One region of the Paracoccus haeundaensis genome, then DNA from elsewhere that is predicted to be linked to it. Evidence: riboswitches for the same ligand, from Rfam matches in the RefSeq annotation. Region 1 holds a riboswitch; the other holds the start of a gene.

Region 1 (3,412 bases):
CAGCCTGGGATACGACCCCGTCTGGTTCGGGGTGCTGTTCGCGATGAACATGCAGGTCAGCTTCCTGTCGCCGCCCTTCGGGCCCGCCGCCTTCTACCTGAAGTCAGTGACCCCGCCGGACATCTCGCTGGGAGAAATCTTCCGCGCCCTGCTGCCCTTCATCGGGCTGCAGATCCTGGCGGTGGGCCTGCTGATCCTGTTCCCGGCCCTGGCGATCTACTGATCGCCTGCCGTGGATCGGGGGGCATGCCGGATGCGGCGTGCCCCCTTTTCGTTCGGGGACAGGAATGTTGCACCGGCAAGCGGATTGACGGATGATCCGGGTCCGTCACCCAAAGCTGACCCACCATGCACGACCCCGAACCCGTCCCCCGTCCGGACCTGTTCACGAACAAGGACCATGACGCCTGGCTGGAGCAGTTCCTGTTCCTGCGATACACCCTGCACATGCCGGCCGAACGCATCGCCCAGATCGACTATGGCCTTGACCCTGACCATCCCGAAGCCCCGATCGCCGGCCTGTTCTGGGGCAGCCAGATCGAGCGGGACTATCCCCGGCTGGACCTTCGCCACCTGTGGCGAAAGAGGCCCGGCCAGGTTTGAAGCCCTGCGGTGTCAGGCGCTGGATCGCCCGGTGGTCTGACGCCCTATATCCGACCCCCCATCAATGCCTGGCAGGAAGGACTGCGACCAACTCCTTCCTCCGCAGGGCGCCAGCGCGTTCGACCAGCGGCGCACCGGTCGCCGGGATCAGGCTGGCATAAGCGGCGGGTGTCACAGGTGCGTCGGCCGTGGTGGCCGGGTCGGCTGCGGGCTGCTTGCCGCGGCAGTTGACTTTGTCCCCACCCGGCGGCATTTCCGTCCGTGATGGTTCCCGTGCCGGCCAAGGCCCCGGCAGGGTGAAAAGGGAACGTGGTGAGGTGTAGCCATCAGGCGCCGAATCCGCGACTGCCCCCGCAACTGTAAGCGGTAGCCGACCCTATGATGCCACTGGCGCCCCCTGCGCCGGGAAGGCGGGGAAGGCCGCGACCCGCAAGTCAGGAGACCTGCCATCATGACCTGAACCAACCCGGGCGGGGTGCCCCGGAGAAAGACCGCATGCGCCGATCCACGGCCTTCATCCGACGCGACCGCGAAGGTGGGTGGGACCCCGGTGACGCCGCTGCGCCTTTTTCAGCCCCGTCCTTCGTTTCATGAAGGACGACCATGACGACCAGAATCTTCCTGACGACCGCGGTGGCGCTGGGCCTGGGCCAGGCGGCCCTTGCCGCGCCGACCGACTATCCGCTGGTGATCGACAATTGCGGGCACCAAGTGACCATCCCCGCGCGTCCCGACAACGTCGTGTCGATCGGCCAGTCCACGACCGAGATCCTGTATGCGCTGGGCCAGGCGGACCGGATGGCCGGGACCGCGCTGTGGTTCACCCCGGTGCTGCCCGCCTTTGCAGAGGATGATGCCAGGGTTGACCGCATCAGCGACGACACGCCCAGCTTTGAATCGGTGGTGAACCGGCGCCCCGGCTTCGTGCCGACGATGTTCGCCTGGATGATCGGGGATCAGGGGGCGGTCGGCACGCGCCGGCAGTTCGCCGATCTGGGCATTCCGGCCTATGTCATGCCCACGGACTGCCAAGGCAAGGACAACAGCGTGGGCGCCGACGGCACCCGCCTTGCGCCCTTCGACATCGCGACGCTGTGGGACGGCATCGACCAGATCGCGCGCGTCATGGACGCGCAGGACGCGGGCCAGGCGCTGATCGCCGACCTGCAGGCCCGAGAGGTGGCGGTCGTGGAGCGCGCGCGGGCGATGGACCTGCCGGATGCGTCCGCGGCGGTCTGGTTCTCCTCAGCCGATCTGGCGCTGGACCCCTACATGGCGGGCGGGATGGGCGTCCCGGCCTGGATGATGGACCGCCTTGGCCTGCGCAACGTCGTGACCTCGGACGAGGAATGGCCCGCCGTAGGGTGGGAGACGATCGCCCGTGCCGACCCCTCGGTGCTGGTGATCGCGCGCATGGACCGCCGCCGCTTTCCTGCCGACGATGTCGAGGCAAAGCTGCGCTTTCTGAAAACGGACCCGGTCACGCGCCGGATGACCGCCGTGCGCCGGGATCGCATCGTCATCCTGGACGCCGAGGCGCTGCATCCCGGCATTCGCATGATCGACGGGCTGGAGGCCTTGGCGGCGGGCATGGACGGGCTGTCCGAATGACCGCCGATGTCGGGGTGCCGACCGTCCGCCGCCCCTTGGCCCCGGTCTGGCTGTGGGTGTCGCTGCTGATCGTGGCGGCCCCCCTGGCCGGCACCGCCCTGGGGGAAACGCCGATCCCCCTCTCGACCGTCTGGCAGGCGCTGGCCAACCAGATGCTGGGTGCGGGCTATCCGCTGGACCCGATCGATCAGGGTATCGTCTGGGCTTACCGCCTGCCGCGCGCGCTGGTGGCAGGGGCCTGCGGAGCGGGGCTGGCGATCTCGGGGCTGGTCCTGCAGACGCTGTTGCGCAACGCACTGGCCGACCCCTATCTGCTGGGCATCTCGGCGGGGGCGTCTACGGGGGCCGTGACGGTCGCGGTGGCGGGGATCGGCGCGGGGTTCGTGCCGATGTCGGCGGGCGCGCTGCTGGGCGCGATCGCGGCCTTTGCGTTGGTGGTGGGGTTGGCGCGCCTGTCGGGTGGTGGTCCGGGCGCGCGGGGTGCCGCGCAGATCGTGCTGGCAGGCATCGCCGGGTCGCAGCTGTTCAACGCCCTGACCAGCTTCATCATCGCGCGGTCGGCCAGTGCGGAACAGGCGCGCGGCATCATGTTCTGGCTGCTGGGCAACCTGTCGGGCGTCCGGTGGGACGATGTCGGCCTGTCGCTGGCCGCCGCCGTGACCGTCCTTGGCGCGGCCGCATGGCACATCCGCGCGCTGGACGCCTTTGCCTTCGGCACGGAATCGGCGGCGTCCCTGGGCGTGCCGGTCCGGCGCGTTCAGGCCGTGCTGATCCTGGCGACCGCCATGGCCACGGCGGTCATGGTGTCGGTCACCGGTGCGATCGGCTTTGTCGGGCTGGTCGTCCCGCATGCGGCACGGTTCCTGGTGGGCACGCGCCACGCGCGGCTGGTGCCCGTGTCGGCGCTGATCGGCATGGTCTTCCTGATCGCCGCGGACGTGATCGCGCGGATGCTGGTACCCGGCCAGACCCTGCCCATCGGCGTCGTGACCGCGCTGGTCGGCGCGCCGGCCTTTGCGGCGATTCTGATCCGCGGGCGGTCCGCGTCATGATGCTGATCGCGCGTGATCTGACCCGCCGCCTGCGCGGACGCGCCCTGGTGGCCGGCGTCACCCTGGACATCCGCCCCGCAGAGATGCTGGGCCTGATCGGCCCGAACGGGTCGGGCAAGTCCACGCTGCTGCGGATGCTGGCCGGG
Region 2 (3,412 bases), on a different contig from region 1:
CTTGATGGCAAAGCCACCGCGGGCCTGCGCCTCGGCCATGGCGGGTTCGTCGGTGGTATCGTCGCCCGCAAAGACCGGCACGCGCCCGGCAAAGGGCTCAAGCGTCATCAGATGCGCCAGCGCGCTGTCCTTGCCGACACCGCCGGGGCGCAGTTCGACCGCCATCTTGGCGGGCTGCAGCACCAGATGCGGGTTCCGATCGGCCAGATCCTGCATCACCTCATCGACAAAGGCGCGCAGATCGGGGGCGTCCCGATAATGCAGTGCGACGCCGTGGGGCTTTTCCTCGACCAGCAGGGCGGGATGGGGCGCGGCGGCGGCATGGGCCGCGGCATGAAGGGGGCCCGCGTCGAAATCCACCCGGTGCAGGGTCTGAATGCGGCCGGGGCGCAGCGACAGTTCGGCGCCGTGGCTGCCCGCGACGATGCCCTCGAACCCGTCCATATGTCCGCGCAGGTCGGCCACGTCGCGCCCCGAGATCAGCGCCACCGCACCCCCCTGCCTCCGGTACAGCGCCGCCAGCCGGTCGCGCAGCGCCTGCGTGACAACGACCGCATCGGGCCGGGGGGCGATGTCGACCAGGCAGCCGTCGAAATCCAGGAACAGGGCGGCGTCGGGGGCAAGCGGGGGTGGGGTCACGTCAGGCGGGCTCCGGCGATTGGGATATACCAAAGGGAACCCGTGACTCCCCCCGAGGGTTCACCGCCGCGTGAGGTTTTTTGACTGCCGACCCGCGCGCGTCAGTATTCGACCCCGGCCTGCGCCTTGATCCCAGACCGGAACGGATGCTTGACCTGGGTCATCTCGGTCACCAGGTCGGCAGCCTCGATCAGCGCGTCGGGGGCGCCGCGCCCGGTCAGCACCACATGGGTCATGGCGGGCTTTTCCGCCTGCAGAAAGGCCACCACTTCGGCCGCGTCCAGATAACCATAGCGCAGCGCGATGTTGATCTCGTCCAGCAGGACCATGCGGATGGCCGGGTCACGGATCAGGTCCCGCGCGCGCGCCCACCCGGCCTGCGCCATGGCGATGTCACGGGACTTGTCCTGCGTCTCCCAGGTAAAGCCCTCGCCCATGGCGTGGAACTGGCAGATGTCGGTGAAATGCGTGGTCAGCAGCGTGCGTTCGCCCGTGTCCCACGCGCCCTTGATGAACTGCACAACGGCGCAGGGCATCCCGTGCGCGATGGAGCGCATGATCATGCCGAACCCCGACGACGACTTGCCCTTGCCCGGCCCGGTATGGACGATGATCAGGCCCTTTTCGCCGGTCTTGGTCTCCATCATGCGGTCGCGTGCGGCCTTTTTCCTGGCCATCTTGGCGGCGTGGCGGTCCTGATCCTCGGCGGAAATCGGGTCGGTCTGCGTCATCGGGTCGCTCCTTGCGGTTGACAAACGGCGGGTGCGGGGGTTTGGGTGAGGGCGTGTTGGTTCCTGTCTATGACAGGCGAAGAGGGAATGCGACAAGGCCCCGGGTCACCAGACCCGCGACCCCAAGCGCAGCCGCCCCCGCGACCGTGACCGGAGAGGTCGCCCGATCCACTGGCCCCGATTGGGGCTGGGAAGGTGGGACGACCGTTGGGGCATTCGCCCCTGGATCCGCAAGCCGGGAGACCTGCCAGCACCTGACGATGACGGGCGAACGGGGTGTTTCGCGACCGGCAGGTGATGGCCGGATGCCCCGTGCCGCCTCCTCTCGGACGCCCCTTGCCGCAACAAGGAAGGGGCCGCGATGCGCGCCGTTCTGCATGTCTGCACCACCTGTCGCGGCACCGTGCCCGACCCGGTTCCCGATGCCGCAGGGACCGATGCCGCAAGGACGGATGCCCCTGGCCCGGACGTGCCGCGCCTTGGCGCCCGGCTGCACGACCTGCTGTCCCGCACCGCCCCCGACGGCGTCGAGATCCGCCCCGTCGAATGCCTTTCTGCCTGTTCGCAGGGCTGTTCCGTCGCGCTGTCCGCGCCGGGCAAGTGGTCCTATGTCTATGGCCGCCTGACGCTGGACGACGCCGCCGACATCCTGTCGGGCGCGCGCGCCTATGCCGGGACCGCCGACGGCATCGTGCCGTGGCGCGAACGCCCCGCCGTCTTCCGCAAGCAGAGCCTTGCCCGCATCCCCCCGCATACCCTGTCGCAGGAGTGACCATGAACGACCTTATCAAGACCCCCGTCACCGTGATCACCGGCTTTCTGGGGTCGGGCAAGACGACCCTGGTGCGCCATCTGATGGCCAACCCCCAGGGGCTGCGCCTTGCGGTGATCGTGAACGAATTCGGCACGATGGGTGTCGATGGAGAGATCCTCAAGGGTTGCGCCGACGCCGCCTGCCCGGCCGAGAACATCGTTGAGCTGTCGAACGGCTGCATCTGCTGCACCGTCGCCGACGATTTCATCCCCACGCTGGAGGCGCTGATGGCGCTTCCCGCCCGCCCGGACCACATCCTGATCGAGACCTCGGGCCTCGCGCTGCCCAAGCCCCTGCTGAAGGCCTTCGACTGGCCCGCCGTCCGCTCGCGCATCACCGTGGACGGCGTGATCGCCCTGGCCGATGCCGAGGCCGTGGCGGCGGGCCGCTTCGCCCCCGACGTGGCGGCGGTGGACGCGCAGCGCGCCGCCGACCCCGGCCTGGACCACGAGACGCCCCTGTCCGAGGTCTTCGAGGATCAGATCGCCTGCGCCGATGTCATCCTGCTGACCAAGGCCGATCTGGCCGGACCGCAGGGCGTCGCAGCGGCACGGTCGGCGATCGAGGCCGAGCTGCCCCGCCCCCTGCCCATCCTGACCGTGACCGAGGGCGCGGTCGATCCTCGCCTGGTCCTGGGCCTGGGCAAGGCCGCCGAAGATGATCTGGACGCCCGCCCCAGCCATCACGACGGCGCCGACGACCACGAACATGAGGATTTCGACACCGTCGTCATCGACCTGCCCGAAATCACCGACCCGGCCGATCTGGCCGCCCGCATCGCCCGTCTGGCCGCCGAGCAGAACGTGCTGCGCGTCAAGGGCCATGTCGCCGTCGCGGGCAAACCCATGCGCCTTTTGGTGCAGGCCGTGGGCGCGCGGGTGCGCCATCAGTACGACCGCCCGTGGGGCCAGACCCCGCGCCGCTCGCGCCTGGTGGTGATCGCGGAGCACGACGACGTGAACCCCGACGCGATCCGCGCCGTGCTGGAGGCCGTGCCAGCATGACCGGGCCCGCCTGATGCATGTCATCTTCCGCGAACAGGTCGGGCTGGAGCAGACCGACACCCCCTATGATCCCGGGCAGACGCCCGGCGATCTGGTGGTCCTGTCCTTTTCGGACAGCGACCTGGGGGCCTTTGCGGAGGGCTGGCGGCGCGCGGCGGGGGGACTGCCGTCCACGCGGCTGTGCAACCTGGTGGCGCTGCGGCACCCGGTCTCGGTCGACACCT

The links. A riboswitch is a leader RNA that binds a small molecule or an ion and turns the genes downstream of it on or off. The one in region 1 is predicted to bind cobalamin.
Region 2: it holds a riboswitch for cobalamin, as region 1 does, so the genes downstream of both, FHD67_RS03825 (DUF1636 family protein) here and FHD67_RS18550 (ABC transporter substrate-binding protein) in region 1, are expected to answer to the same signal.

What each region holds. Positions count from the first base shown of each region.
Region 1 covers NZ_VDDC01000051.1:2,594-6,005, reverse strand. The annotation lists gene FHD67_RS18560 (TRAP transporter large permease) at 1-223, shown strand, start outside; gene FHD67_RS18555 (hypothetical protein) at 349-603, shown strand; cobalamin riboswitch at 852-1,068, shown strand; gene FHD67_RS18550 (ABC transporter substrate-binding protein) at 1,207-2,214, shown strand; gene FHD67_RS18545 (FecCD family ABC transporter permease) at 2,211-3,266, shown strand; gene FHD67_RS18540 (ABC transporter ATP-binding protein) at 3,263-3,412, shown strand, end outside.
Region 2 covers NZ_VDDC01000007.1:186,348-189,759, forward strand. The annotation lists gene otsB (trehalose-phosphatase) at 1-639, opposite strand, end outside; gene cobO (cob(I)yrinic acid a,c-diamide adenosyltransferase) at 741-1,370, opposite strand; cobalamin riboswitch at 1,411-1,636, shown strand; gene FHD67_RS03825 (DUF1636 family protein) at 1,732-2,142, shown strand; gene cobW (cobalamin biosynthesis protein CobW) at 2,145-3,188, shown strand; gene cobN (cobaltochelatase subunit CobN) at 3,202-3,412, shown strand, end outside.